Regions from separate parts of the Micromonospora sp. SH-82 genome, predicted to be linked through region 1. Evidence: riboswitches for the same ligand, from Rfam matches in the RefSeq annotation. Region 1 holds a riboswitch; each other region holds the start of a gene.
The links. A riboswitch is a leader RNA that binds a small molecule or an ion and turns the genes downstream of it on or off. The one in region 1 is predicted to bind cyclic di-AMP.

Region 1 (4,576 bases):
CCGTCCTCGTCGCAACGGCGCACCGCCCACCCTGGTACGCCTCGCCCGCCTGGTCGGCACCCGTCCGGACCTGCGCTTCCGGCACGTCCGGGCGCACTCCGGGCACCCGCTCAACGAAGCCGCCGACGGGTTGTCCCACCTGGCCCGTCGCAGCATCGAGGAACGGTTCGACCCGTACGCCCGGGCGTACGGCCTGGTCGACGCGTTCCTGCGGGACTGGCACACCGCCGTCGCGGACTGAACCACCCGTCAACCGACCCGAACGGAGCAGAACCATGATCAGAAACCACCGCACCGCCGACCGGACCGCCTCCCTGCCGACGGCCGTGGGCCGTCTCGCCGACATCGGCCCCGGTCCCGGTTTCACACCCACCCGACGCGGCTCCTGCGACGCCCCTTGACAGTCCGGCGCTGGCGTCGACCTCGTATCCGCTGGGCGAGACCACACACGCTGCCAGATCTCGGTAGGAATCGACCCTCATAGGGGCCACTCACTTCCAAGATCCTCGACGGAAGGGGGTTCTGACGGTGACGCGCCTGGGCGGGGTTCCGGCGGTGATGCGTGTCGGGCTGGGCGGGTCAGGACTGGTCGGGGATCGGTTCGCCGAAGACGAGGATGCCGATGGCGCAGATGGAGAAGACGATGCCGACCGCGCCGAGGATCATGCCGGTCAGGGCGAGGTTGTGGTTGCGGGCGCTCTTGAGACCGGGGCGGCCGAGCAGGATCGCGGCCACTCCGAACAGGGCGCCGACGCCCGCGCAGAGGGAGGCGACCACCGAGAACCCGCCGAGCGCGACCGCGGCGATCGTCATCGTCCGGGTGCGCTGCTCGGGGTCGACGGTGACCTGCGGGTTCGGCGTGGCGGCGGAGGTCTGCTGCGGGTGCCAGTGAAACTGACGGGGCAGATCGGCGACCTGCCCCGTCAGGTCGCCGACGACCGTGGCGCTGTGGACCGCCGCCATCCGGCGTTCGTAGTCGGCCAGGTCGATGTAGCCCTGCTCGAGTGCCTGCGACAGCAGGTCGAGAACCTGGGTCCGCTGTGCCGTGCCCACCCGCTCGTTCAGATCCATCGGTGAATCCTGTTCCTCCGTCGCCGGTCACCCCGGTGATCCCTGATGATCACCGGGGGGCCGGCCCAGCCTAGCCAGGAGACACCGTCGAGCCCACACCCCCTGGACGGGGAATGCCTTACGCCTGTTGAGTTTCCGGGCAGCAGACGGTCAGCGCCGCCGGGACGACCTTCACCTTGAGGCGGTTCGTCTCACCCCGGGCACCCCCGTCGAGTTCGTACGTCCTCGGGGCGTCGAGGCGTACCTTGATGGTGCGTCCCCGGGTGATCCGAACGAAGGGGGACTCCTCGGAGCGGCCGGCGGCCATCCGGCCGAGGGTGCGGGCCCAGTCGACAGCGCCGCTGGCGGTGGCCACCCCGACCTCCAGGGCACCGTCGTCGGGGCGGGCGTCGTCGAAGGCGGGGATGCCGCCGGTGATGGTGCCGACGTTGCCGAAGAGCACGCAGCTGGCCTCACCGTCGAACCAGTCACTGCCGTCGATCCTGATCCGGGTCCGGACGCACTCGCCGCGCACGTGCCGCAGCCCGGTCAGGACGTAGGCGAGGCGGCCGAGACGGCCCTTGAGGTTACGGTCGGCGTCACGGATCAACTCGGCGTCGAACCCGGCACCGGCCATCACCGCGAAGTGTTCCCCGTTGACCTTGCCCAGGTCGACGGTGCGACGTGGGCCGTGCAGACCGATCCTGACCGCCTCGGGCAGGTCGGTAGGGATGCCCAGGTTGGTGGCGAAGAGGTTGGCGGTCCCGGCCGGCAGGACGGCCATCGGGACACCGGATCCGGCCATGGCGTCCGCACTGCGCTGGACGGTACCGTCGCCGCCCCACACGAAGACCAGTTCGGCCCCCTCGTCGAGGGCCTTACGGACCTTCTTCGGCGCCTTGCGACTCTTCGGCACCTCGTACCAGAGCAGGTTCTTGATCCCGGCGCCGACCAGGGCGGCGCGGAGTTCGTCGAGCCCGCCGCCGAAGGTCTTCTTGCGGTGTGCGACGACGGCCACGGTGCCCAGCGTCGTCGCGCCGCCCGCCCGAAGGGTGCCGCCCGCGTCGGCGCTGCCCGGGTCGGTGCCGACGGGGTCCGTGGCGGCCGGATCGGTGGTGGCCGGGTCGGCGGTCGGGTCGGGGCGGGCCGGGTCCGTGGGGCGCTCGTCCAGGGTGTTCGTGCTCATGGTGGTCGCTGGTACCCCACCGGCGACGTCACTACGCGTGTCCACCCTGGAGATACCAGCGCCGGGGGCGAAACCCGGCACACCGGCGGGCGGAGGACCGGACCGGCCGGTACGACGGGCGGGGACGAGTCGGCGGGAAGGACGGCGGGGAACCCGGCCGGGAGGTGCGCCCCGGCCGGGTTTCGCCTCGACGTCAGAGGGTGAGCCGCTGACCGGGGATGATCAGGCCCGGGTCGTCGCCGATGACGTCCTTGTTGCGCTCGTGCAGAGCCTGCCACCCGCCGGTGACGTCGTGGGCGGCGGCGATCTTCACGAGGGTGTCACCGGCCTCGACGACGTACGTGTCCCGGTCGGTGCTGCGCGACGCGGGCTGCTCGGCGCGCTGGGCGGCGGCGTCGGCGGCGGAGGTCGACCCGCCCGAGGGCGAGACCGGGCCGCCCAGGGGGCCGCAGGTCGGCCAGGCACCGATGCCCTGACCCTGCAGGACCTGCTCGGCGACGGCGATCTGCTGGGCGCGGGTGGCCAGGTCGGCGCGGGTGGCGTACTGGAGGCCGCCGTACGCCTCCCAGGTGCTCTGGACGAACTGCAGGCCGCCGAAGTAGCCGTTGCCGGTGTTGATGCTCCAGTCGCCGCCGGACTCGCACTGGGCGATGGCGTCCCAGTCGACGCTGTCGGCCTGGGCGGGGGCGGCGGTGCCGAACACGGCGGCGAGGCCGGTCACGGCACCGACGGCGAGGGTGCCGAGGATCCGTCGGGGGTTGCGCAGGGCGCGGGACGTGTGTCGAGTTGCCATGGGGTTCCTCCACGCCGACGAGGTGAGCTGTCGGGTTCGGGCCGAGGAGCCCGGCCGCCGGTGGGCGGCTTCACCCCGAGGTGACGTGCACCGTGGAACCTGGGTCCCCCGCTCCATGCCCTGTGGTGGAGTGTTCCGCGGAGCCGGGGGCATGGATTGGGCGTACTCCGGCGGCGGTGTCCGCGTCGGCGGACCCGTATGACGGTAGGGGTGGCCCGGGGCGGGTGCATACGCTGCGTGAGGTTGTTCACCAGGCCACACGGGGCGGGGTTGCGAACTCGCCGCTCAGGCGGCATTCTGCGCCTTCACACACCTCTGACCAGGGCATCCGTGTCGACCGTCACCCAACTGTGACGGGCCGGAACGGTTAGAACAGGGGTTCAGTGGTGAGGGTTAAGGGGACATCGCGTACGAGGGGGGCCGCTCATGTCCAGTTCCATCGGATCCGACCGGCGCGACGCCGTGCCGGCGGGCGTGACCGACACCATGCTGTGGCGGCAGGCGATCGTCGTCGCCGAGCAGCACCGGGATGCCGCGCAGGGGCAGTGCCGGAACCTGCAGTGTGCCGACGGCCCGCAGCCGTGCGCCGCGTACACGTGGGCGCGGCGGGCGTTGCAGCTGGCGTACCCGGCCGAGCAGGAGCAGCAGCACGCCGACCGGCCCGCGTTGGCCGCGGTCGCGGCGCCGCCCCGCTACCCCGGCTCGGTCGCGGCGGCCTGAGTCTCACGACGTCGGGTGGGTGACCCCGCCCGGCGTCGGGCCGTGACGTCTCGCGGGTCCGGTGCGGCAACACCGGCCCGCGAGACACGTCTGACCGGAAAAGATCAGAGGGTACGGGCCAGCCGGTCGGCCAGGAGCCGGGTGAACCGGGCCGGGTCGGTCAGCTCCCCGCCCTCGGCCAGCAGCGCCATGCCGTACAGCAGCTCGGCGGTCTCGACGAGGGCGGCCGGGTCCTCACCCTGCTCGTGAGAGGTACGCAGCCCGGCGACCAGCGGGTGGGTCGGGTTGAGTTCCAGGATCCGCTTCACCGGCGGAACCTCCTGACCCATCGCCCGGTACATCTTCTCCAGGGTCGGGGTCATGTCGTACGCGTCGCCCACCACGCACGCCGGTGAGGTGGTCAGCCGTGAGGAGAGCCGGACCTCCTTGACGTTCTCGGCGAGCTTCTCGGTGAGGAAGGTCAGCAGACCGGCGAACTCCTGGGTGCGCTGCTCCCGCTCGGCCTCGGCCTCCTTCTTCTCCTCCTCGGTGTCCAGGTCGACCTGGCCCTTGGCGATGGAGCGCAGGGCCTTGCCGTCGAACTGGCCGACCTGCTCCACCCAGACCTCGTCCACCGGGTCGGTGAGGATGAGCACCTCGTAGCCCTTGGCCCGGAACGCCTCCATGTGCGGGGAGTTCTCGATCATCGACCGGGACTCACCGGTGGCGTAGTAGATGTCGCCCTGGCCGTCCTTCATCCGCTCGACGTACCCGGCGAGGGTGGTCAGCTCCGCCGGGTCGTCGGTGGAGGCCACCGACACGATCTCCAGCAGGGTGTCCCGGTTGTC
Region 2 (4,576 bases), 2.8 Mb from region 1:
GTCGGCGAGTCGGGGGTCGTCGGCGGCGAAGTCGGACCAGGAAGCCATGTCCACATCTTATCGAACACCTGTACGAGAATCGACCCGACACGCTGGTCACCCGGCACGATCACCGGCACCCGATCGGGTGCCCCGGAGCGTGCTCGATAGGGTTGCCAAATGCTTCTCTCCGACCGTGACCTGCTGATCGAGATCAAGACGGGCACGCTCGCGTTGGAGCCCTTCGAGCCCTCCCTGGTGCAACCTTCGAGCATCGACGTACGCCTCGACCGGCTCTTCCGGGTCTTCAACAACCACCTGTACACCCACATCGACCCGGCGGCCCAGCAGGACGACCTGACCTCCCCGGTCGAGGTGCCCGAGGGCGAGCCGTACGTGCTGCACCCGGGCGAGTTCGTGCTCGCCTCCACCCTTGAGGTGATCACCCTCGGCGAGCAGCTCGCCGGTCGACTCGAAGGGAAGAGTTCCCTGGGCCGACTGGGGTTGTTGACCCACTCGACGGCCGGGTTCATCGACCCGGGCTTCTCGGGTCACGTCACGCTGGAACTGTCCAACGTGGCGAACCTGCCGATCACCCTCTGGCCGGGGATGAAGATCGGACAGCTCTGCATCTTCCGGCTCTCGTCCCCCTCGGAGCACCCGTACGGATCGGCCGTCTACGGCTCCCGCTACCAGGGGCAGCGCGGCCCGACCCCGAGCCGCTCCTGGCAACACTGGCGCACCTGGCCGACCCGCTGACCCAGGGCCGACACCCGGCCCGAAAGCACCGGCCCGCCGGCACCGACCAGCAGCCACCGAAGGCCACGGCGCCCCGCCGGGGGACGTGAGCGGGCACGGGACGGACCGCCGGGGGAGGACCCGGCGCCGCCCCCGCGGGACCAGCGGGGGCGGCGCGCAGGGCACCACCGCGACAGCGGTACCCGGGCCTGCCGTCGGCAGGGACACCACGTCGGTCTCACGGGCCGACGTGCACTCGCCGACAGCCGGAACGGTCAGCCCTTGCCGGGGCGACCGAAGCTGTGGATCGGGGCGTCACCGAGGCGCTTCATCCGCACCGGCACCCCGGACCGGGCGGCGTGCACCACCCAGCCGTCACCGACGTACATCCCCACGTGGTGCACGTCGCGGTAGTAGAAGACGAGGTCGCCGGGGCGCAGGTCGGCGCGGCCGACCGGGGAGGTCACCTTCCGCTGCCGGGCGGCGTTGTGCGGCAGCGCCACACCGCCCTTCGCCCAGGCCGCGAGCATCAATCCCGAGCAGTCGTACGCCTTCGGCCCCTCGGCGCCCCAGACGTACGGCTTGCCGATCTGGGCGCAGGCGAACCGGACCACGTCACCTGCCGTACCCCCGGGGTAGGTGACGGGGCAGGGCGCCGGGCGGAGCGGCCCACCGGCACCGCTGTCGTACGCCCGCAGCCGCAGCTTCTGCAACCTGGCGATCTCGGCGTCGATCTGTCGACGGCTCGCGGCGAGCCCCCTCTCCGCCCGGGTGAGTTGAACGATCATCCGGTCGAGTCGGGTCTTCCCGGCCGCCAGTTCGTCACGCAGGTCCCGGACGGCCCGGACGTCCTCCTGCCGGCGGTGGGCGAACCGGTCCATCAGCTCGATCCGGCCGACCAGTTCACCGGGGGTACGCCCGGAGAGCATCAGGTTGAGCGCCGAGAAGCCCTCACCCTTGTACGCCCGCACGGCCAGGTCGCTGACCTGCTTCATCGCCGCGTCGACCTGGCGTTGCAGCGGGTCGATCCTGGCCGCCAGGGCGGCGGCCTCCCGACGCTTGTCGGCGAGGTCCTGCCGGACGGCGTTGTGCCGTTCGATGAGCGGTTCGAGTCGGTGCCAGTCCCTGTCGATCTGCCGTTCGAGATCTGTCACCGACGGTTCGGCGTACGCCGGGCCGGGGACCCCGAGGACGGCGGCCCCGACCAGGACCGCAGCGGTCGCGGCCAGTGCTGTGGTGCAACGGAACGAGCGTGGGCGCGGCCCAGCCGGCACCGGGTCGACCTGCGCCGACCTGGTGGACGGTGGCCGCGGGGCATGAAGTGCCACCGGGCTCGGTACTCCTTCGACGGAACCGCCTACCGGGTCAGCTGACGGGTTCGGGCGGAAGGGGACGCCCTACCGCAGCGGACTGCGGATTGACCCCGACGTACCTGGGTTCCCGGATCACCCCTGCGGGCGACTCGGCGGTGTCGTTCGTGACCGCCCGGGTTGGACGGTTCTGCTGCCGACCGACGGTTCACCAGCGTAGAGAGACGACCGCCTATCCGCAACGGAGCGATACGTGACACTCCGTCTCACGTTCGTTCACTCTCGGGCGCGGCGCGGCCCACACACGAAGGCCCTCCGTCGTCTGGTGGTCGACGACGGAGGGCCTCGGGTACGCCGAGGGTCAGCCAGGTCGTCGGAACCCGGCGACCGGCATCGTGTTGATGCTGGAGACGTTGACCGGGACACCGGCTCTCGCCGCGTGCACCATCTTGTCGTTGCCCAGATAGATGCCGACGTGACTGAGGTCGCTGCGGAAGAAGACCAGATCGCCGGGGCGGGCCTCGTTACGCGGGATCGCCCGTCCCTCGTTCCACTGTGCCCCGGTGAAGTGGGTGAGGCTGATGCCTGCGGCCCGGTACGCGTACTGGGTCAGTCCGGAGCAGTCGAAGGAGTTCGGCCCGGTGGACCCGAACACGTACGGCTTGCCGATCTGCGCACAGGCGACCCGGATGGCGGTACGCGCCGCCGCGTTCACCACCCCGTTGATGGTCGGGCAGTTGGCGGTCTGCACTGTGGTCTTCGGCATCGACGCCCGGAGGGTCTTGATCTCACCCTCGATCTTCTTGCGCCGGTTCGCCAGATCCTTCTCCTGCTTGACCTGGGTGGTGACGAGCGTGTCCAGCTTCTCCTTCTGGGTGTTGAACCTGGCCTGGACGGCCAGGACGTCCTCGATCTGCCGACGCTGCTCGGTGGCCACCCGGTCCAGCAGGGTGAGCTGTTCGCCGAGCTGCCCGGGGCGGCTGTTCACCAGCACCGCGCCCAGCTCGTACGAGGGGCCGATGATGTAGTACCGGGAGGCGAGTTCACCGATCCGGTTCAGCGCCAACTCGCTTTCGAGCTGCAACGGCTCGATCTTCTTGGCGAGGTCGTCGGACTTCTTGCGGTTGACCCTCAGCTCGGACCGCACCTTGTTGTACTGCTCGATGGTGGGTTCCAGCTGGCGCCACTGCTTCTCGATCTGCGCTTCGATCTCCTCGACCGTGGGCTCCGCCTGCGCCGGTACGGCGAGCATCCCGGCGCCGACGATCACGGCAGCACACAGGGCTGTCAGACGCGCCAATGCCCGTCGCGCGCCGCGTACTCGGGCGGGCGTTTTCGGGACACGACGATGAGGGGGCAGGCTCGCCACCGGCACCGACTCCTTTGCCGACCGGCCGCCGGGCGCCTCGCGAGGAGGGGAGGGCGAGACAGACGACCCACAAGCGGCCGGTGCCCAACATTAGGGAAGCAAAGCGATCGGGGCAAGAAGACAATCTTCACCATTACGGTGAAGCAATCGCTTGCACACCAACGGTATCCACTATTCGGCGATCGAGGGGTACCCATCAATGTGGGGGTCGGTCACCCTCCGGTCACTCCGGCCGGACCGAGCGGAGCAGGACGCTGGCCACGTCGACCACCTCGACCTGTTCTCCGGCAGCCTTGCCGTTGACCCCGTCGTTGAGCATCGTCGAGCAGAACGGGCAGCCGACGGCGACCGTCTTCGCCCCGGTGGACATGGCCTCCTCGACCCGGTCCACGTTGATCCGCTTGCCGATCCGCTCCTCCATCCACATTCGCGCGCCCCCGGCACCGCAGCAGAACGAGCGCTCGCTGTTGCGCGGCATCTCGATCAGGTCGGCGTCGCCCGTGCCCCCGCCGATGGCGCTGCCCAGGACCTCACGCGGCGGGGCGAAGACCCGGTTGTGGCGGCCCAGGTAGCACGGGTCGTGGTAGGTGACCCCGCCGTCGACCGGCTGGACCGGGGTGAGCTTGCCATCGGCGACCAGGTGGGCCAGGAGCTGCGTGTGGTGGACCACCTCGAACTCGCCGCCGAGCTGGCCGTACTCGTTGCCCAGGGTGTTGAAGCAGTGCGGGCAGGTCGCAACGATCTTGCGCTTGGCCGGTTCCCGCCCCTCGAAGACCTCGTTGAGCGTCTCGACGTTCTGCTGGGCCAGCATCTGGAAGACGAACTCGTTGCCGATCCGGCGGGCCGGATCGCCGGAGCAGGTCTCCCCCTCGCCCAGGATGGCGAAGGAGACACCGGCCTCGTGCAGCAGCGTGGCGACCGCCCGGGTGGTCTTCTTGGCCCGGTCCTCGAACGCACCGGCGCAGCCGACCCAGAAGAGGTACTCGAAGTCCTCGACCTCACCGACCCGGGGCACCTCGAAGTCCAGACCCTTGGTCCAGTCCTCCCTGGTGTTCGGCGGGGCACCCCAGGGGTTGCCCTTGTTCTCCAGGTTGCGCAGCATCACGCCGGCCTCGGACGGGAAGCTCGACTCGATCAGCACCTGGTAGCGCCGCATGTCGACGATGTGGTCGACGTGCTC
Region 3 (4,576 bases), 1.2 Mb from region 1:
ACGTTGACGTTGAGGATGTCCTCGATCGGCAACGCGGTCAGCCGGGGGAGCAGGTCGAGGGCCACCCGGGCCGCCGTGGACCAGTGCCGTTCGGCGTCGCGGACCATGGCCGCCGCAGCCACGGCGGCACCCCCGCTGCCGGGGGTGGCGTCCCCGGCGTTGAGCACGTCCAGCGAGACCGCCAACGCCCGGCAGCCGTTGGCACCGGCGGTGAAAGCGGCCCCCACGGTGCCCGAATGCAGTACCGCCCGTCCGGCGTTCGCCCCCCGGTTGATCCCCGAGAGCACCACTGTCGGGGCCGGACCGAAGGCACCGTGCAACCCGATCAACGTGATGAAACCCGGTGAGCCGCTGACCGCGTACGCCGGGACGTCGGGCAGCCCCGGCAGGGACTGCTGGTGGACCACCACGTGTCCGTCCCGCTCCACCGCCGTCATCGCCGCGCCGGTGCCGCTCATCTCCTCCTGGGGGGCGGCGACCACCACGTCCAGCCCCCGTCTCACCGCCGCGCGGGCGAGCTCCTGGATGCCGGGGGCGGCGATGCCGTCGTCGTTGGTGACCAGGACCCGCAGCGTCATCGCTCGACCGCCCGGTGGGCCAGCTCGTCGGGGCTGATCCGTTCCTGGGGGCGGGACCCGGCCGGCACGAGACGGACCCGGTCGACGAGTCCGTTGATCGAGTCGAGCCGCCCGGTACCCAACCCGTGCCGGGTGACGTTCAGCGCCCCCGCCGCCGCCCCGGTACGGATCGCCGTCCGGATGTCACCGCCGACAGCCACCACCGCCGCCGCCCCGGCGGTCATCGAGTCACCCGCCCCCCGGGGGTCGGCTGCGTGCAGTCGGGGCATCTCCACCTCGAACACCTCCCCGTCGACGAGGGCCAGGGCCGGTTCCTCGGCGCGGCTGACCACCACCGTCTGGGCACCGGCCTGGTGCAGGTCGTACATGACCCCGGTGAGTTCGGCGACGCTGTCGTCGGCGGCCAACCCGTCGCGCAGCAGCTCCTCGTGGCTGACCTTGCAGAGGAACACCCCGCTGTCCAGGACGGCGGCGAGGTGCTCCCCGGAGAGGTCGACCACCACCCGACTACCGTTCTCCCCGAGGTCGGCGGCGAACCGGCGGTAGACGTCGGGTGGGACGAGCGACGGCTCGTTGGGGCCGCTGAGGACGCTCACCGGGGCCCGTAGCCCCTCCCCGAGGGCGAGGTTGTAGAGCTCGTCGAGCTCGTGGCGGGTGAGCCGTTCACCTGTCACGTCGACGATCTCCTGTCGGGAACCGTCGCGGCGGTCGTGCACGTACCCGCCGTTGGTCGAGTGGCGGCGGACCGTCCGCAGGTCCACCCCCTCGGTGGCGAGCAGAGGCTCCAGGACCTGACCGAGTTCCCCGCCGATGCTGGCGCAGAGCACCACCGGGACCCCGAGGGAGGAGATCATCCGGGCCTGCCAGACGCCCTGCCCGCCCGGGTGCAGGTGCAGCTCCGGGTGGTCGCTGGGCTGTTCGATGGTGACCGTGAGCAGGGGAGTGGGTGCGAACACCATCACGTGCCCGTCCATGGGGCCACCTTCCGTCCGTACGCCGGGTCGTTCACCTGATAACCGTCGACGCGGTGATCCGGGCACGCCTCGCCGGGCACGAAAACGCCGGGCGTACGCCTCGCCGGGCACGAGAACGCCCGGTGCCCCACCGTCGTGGCGGGACACCGGGCGTCACCCGGGGGTCAGTACACCGACAGGTGCACGTGGTTGGTGTGGTCGCTGGACGGGTCCCCACCCGCCCCGCTGTAGGAGCGCCAGCCGCTGCTGGGCAGCCAGATCTGCCTGTACCAGATCACGTACAGCACGGCCAGCCGGTCGGCGTTGCGGACGTAGTACGCGGCCAGGTTGTTGCCGTACGTCCGGTCCCCGCCGGTGGCGTGCCCACCGAAGCCGTTGCGCTGTGCGGCGAAGTCGCACGCCCGACCCTTGGGGTGCTCACCTGATCCACCCGGCCGGTAGCAGGAGACGTACCGGGTGAAGCCGGCCGCCTTGGCCTGGTTGAGGGCGTGCAGGGTCCGGGGCGTGATGCACCCGTTGGCCGGGGTGGGGTCGTTGACGCTGCACGACTCCCGGGGCCAGGACCCGTCGGAGTTACGCGGGGCGGGCTTGGCGTTCCTGGTGCTGCTCCCGCCCGGCCCGCTGGACGCCGCGGACCCGCTCGATCCACTCGACCCGCCGCTGCTGCTGCGCTGCTGGGCCTGTTGCTGTTGCTGCTGCTGGCGGCGGCGCTCGGCCTCCTCACGGCGCTCCTGCGTGACGGCGACGTCGAGGGCCTTCTCGGCCTGGTCCTTGCGCTTGGCCATCGTCGCGACCTGTTTGCGCTGCTCGTTGACCTCGGCATCCAGTTCGACCTTGGTCCGGGCGGACTGGTTGCGGGTCTCCTGGAGCTTGCGCAGCTCCCGCTCCTCGCTGGCGGCGACCTGGTCGAGCGCGGCGGCCCGGTCCATGAAGCCCTCCGGGGAGGTCGCGTTGAGCAGGGCGTTCGCCGCCCCGAGTCGGCCGGTCCGGTACGCGACCTGGGCGATCTCACCGACCTTGGTGTTCTGGACGGCCAGGTCGGAGTCGATGGTCTTGAGTCGACCGTTGAGTTCCTGTTGCCGCTGTGTCGACTTCTCGAGCTTGGCCTTCGCCTCCAGCCATCCCTTGCTGGCCGCCTCCAGCTGGTTGCGCAGGGCCGGGGTGCCGCCCTCGGGGTCGGCGTCGGGTGCCGCCAGCAGACTTCCCCGGGTCGCGGCCTGGGCCGGACCGACCGGTGCGACCGCGCCACCGAGGGCGAGGGTCGCGACGAGCAGGGCCGCCATCCGGGCGGTGATGCGTCGCGGTGATGCCACTACTGCCAATGGACCTGTCCTTCCGTCAACCGCCGACCGGGTTAGCTGACGGGTTCGGGACGGAAGATCCCTACCGCTGACGCGGATGCACCCCAGGAACGTGGTTCCCCGGCTCGCCCGGGTGGGCGATTAGGCGGCGGCCACCGTGGGCACCGATGGGCGCCGCCCGGCGGAGGCCGGGACCGAGCCTACCGGGGTGGGTGTGACGGTTGCAGTCAAAGTGACCGATGGTGTCGGAGAGGTGGGCGACAAAGTACGGCAAAAAGAGCAATCCTCGCGGAAATTTAAGCCTGTGCTCATCACCACTCGATGGTTCCGCAGGCACCCGCTGACGCTCCGGGTTCGACCTGCAACGTGGCGTGCTCGATGCGGAACTCCTCCCGGAGCGTGGTCCGGGCGGCGGCGAGCACCGTCCCGATCTCCGCGCCCGGGGTGGTGGTCAGGTGGGCCGAGGCGACCTCCATCCCGGAGGTGAGCGTCCACAGGTGCAGGTCGTGCACCTCGGCCACGCCGGGGACCGCCGAGAGTCGGTCGTGCACCTCGGTCACCTGGAGGTGTTCCGGGGCGGCCTGGACCAGGATCCGCAGGGCGGCCCGGGCCAGCCGCCAGGTCCGGGGGAGGATGAACACCCCGATCGCGACCGCCACCACCGGGTCCACCCACCACCAACCGGTGAACGCGATGACCAGCGCGGCGGCGATCACCCCGACCGAACCGACCAGGTCGGCGAGCACCTCCAGGTACGCGCCGCGCAGGTTGATGCTCTCCTCGGCACCCTTGCGCAGCAGTCCGAAGGCGACCACGTTGGCCAGCAGGCCGAGCACCGCCACCCCGAGCATCGGGCCGGTGAGGACCTCCGGTGGGTCGCCGATCCGGCGGACCGCCTCGACGAGGACGTAGACCGCGACCCCGCTCAGCAGCGCCGCGTTGGCCAGGGCGGCGAGCACCTCCAGGCGGTAGAGGCCGAAGGTGCGCTGCGGGTCGGTGGTGGCCCGGCGGGTCGCGGTGATCGCGGCCAGGGCCAGGCCGATGCCGAGCACGTCGGTGAACATGTGTCCGGCGTCGGAGAGCAGGGCCAGCGAGCCGGTGCGGAAGGCCGCGACCGTCTGCACCACTGTGAAGACGGCCAGCAGGGCCAGCGCGGCCCAGAGTCGGCCCACGTGTCGATGGGCGGCGTTCGCCACCGCCGCCGAGTGATCGTGCCCTGCGCCCACGCCCACACCCTCCGTCGTCCGACCCGACCGGGATACAACCTATGCTCACATCGCTATGTATGCAAGTGTCGGACGAGGGGAGGCCTGTCGACCGTCGGAGTCGACGTTCAGCCGGTGGGATCGAGGGTGACCAGGCGCTGGGTGGCCCGGGACAGCGCGACGTAGAGCGTACGGACCCCGGAGCCCGGATCGGCCCGGATCTCCCCGGGCGCGACGAGCACCACCCCGTCGTACTCCATGCCCTTGGCCTGGAGGCTCGTCACCACCTGGAGCCGGGGCTCGGCCACCTCGGCCAGCCACCCGGCCACCTCGCGGTGGCGGTCCACCGGTGTGATCACGCCGACCGTCCCCGGCACCTCGGCCAACATGGCCGTCGCCGCGGCCACCGTCTCCGGTGCCAACTCGGCCGCCGACAGCACCCGCTGCACCGGCTCCACCCCGGTCGAGCGCACCGCGACGGGCAGGGGCAGGTCGGGGTCCACCCGACGGATCTCGGC

Region 2: another riboswitch for cyclic di-AMP. It lies ahead of WHN02_RS05270 (NlpC/P60 family protein); the one in region 1 lies ahead of WHN02_RS20390 (transglycosylase family protein).
Region 3: another riboswitch for cyclic di-AMP. It lies ahead of WHN02_RS25475 (coiled-coil domain-containing protein); the one in region 1 lies ahead of WHN02_RS20390 (transglycosylase family protein).

What each region holds. Positions count from the first base shown of each region.
Region 1 is NZ_CP148049.1:4,577,510-4,582,085, forward strand. Features, by position in the region: gene WHN02_RS20370 (hypothetical protein) at 1-241, shown strand, start outside; gene WHN02_RS20375 (hypothetical protein) at 276-401, shown strand; gene WHN02_RS20380 (DUF1707 domain-containing protein) at 580-1,071, opposite strand; gene WHN02_RS20385 (diacylglycerol/lipid kinase family protein) at 1,190-2,236, opposite strand; gene WHN02_RS20390 (transglycosylase family protein) at 2,430-3,029, opposite strand; cyclic di-AMP (ydaO/yuaA leader) riboswitch at 3,047-3,159, opposite strand; gene WHN02_RS20395 (hypothetical protein) at 3,456-3,749, shown strand; gene htpG (molecular chaperone HtpG) at 3,854-4,576, opposite strand, start outside.
Region 2 is NZ_CP148049.1:1,139,242-1,143,817, reverse strand. Features, by position in the region: gene WHN02_RS05280 (pyridoxamine 5'-phosphate oxidase family protein) at 1-48, opposite strand, end outside; gene dcd (dCTP deaminase) at 160-738, shown strand; gene WHN02_RS05270 (NlpC/P60 family protein) at 993-1,991, opposite strand; cyclic di-AMP (ydaO/yuaA leader) riboswitch at 2,055-2,195, opposite strand; gene WHN02_RS05265 (NlpC/P60 family protein) at 2,389-3,402, opposite strand; gene WHN02_RS05260 ((Fe-S)-binding protein) at 3,620-4,576, opposite strand, start outside.
Region 3 is NZ_CP148049.1:5,811,475-5,816,050, reverse strand. Features, by position in the region: gene surE (5'/3'-nucleotidase SurE) at 1-578, opposite strand, end outside; gene WHN02_RS25480 (PfkB family carbohydrate kinase) at 575-1,552, opposite strand; gene WHN02_RS25475 (coiled-coil domain-containing protein) at 1,717-2,835, opposite strand; cyclic di-AMP (ydaO/yuaA leader) riboswitch at 2,881-3,011, opposite strand; gene WHN02_RS25470 (cation diffusion facilitator family transporter) at 3,165-4,079, opposite strand; gene WHN02_RS25465 (HelD family protein) at 4,187-4,576, opposite strand, start outside.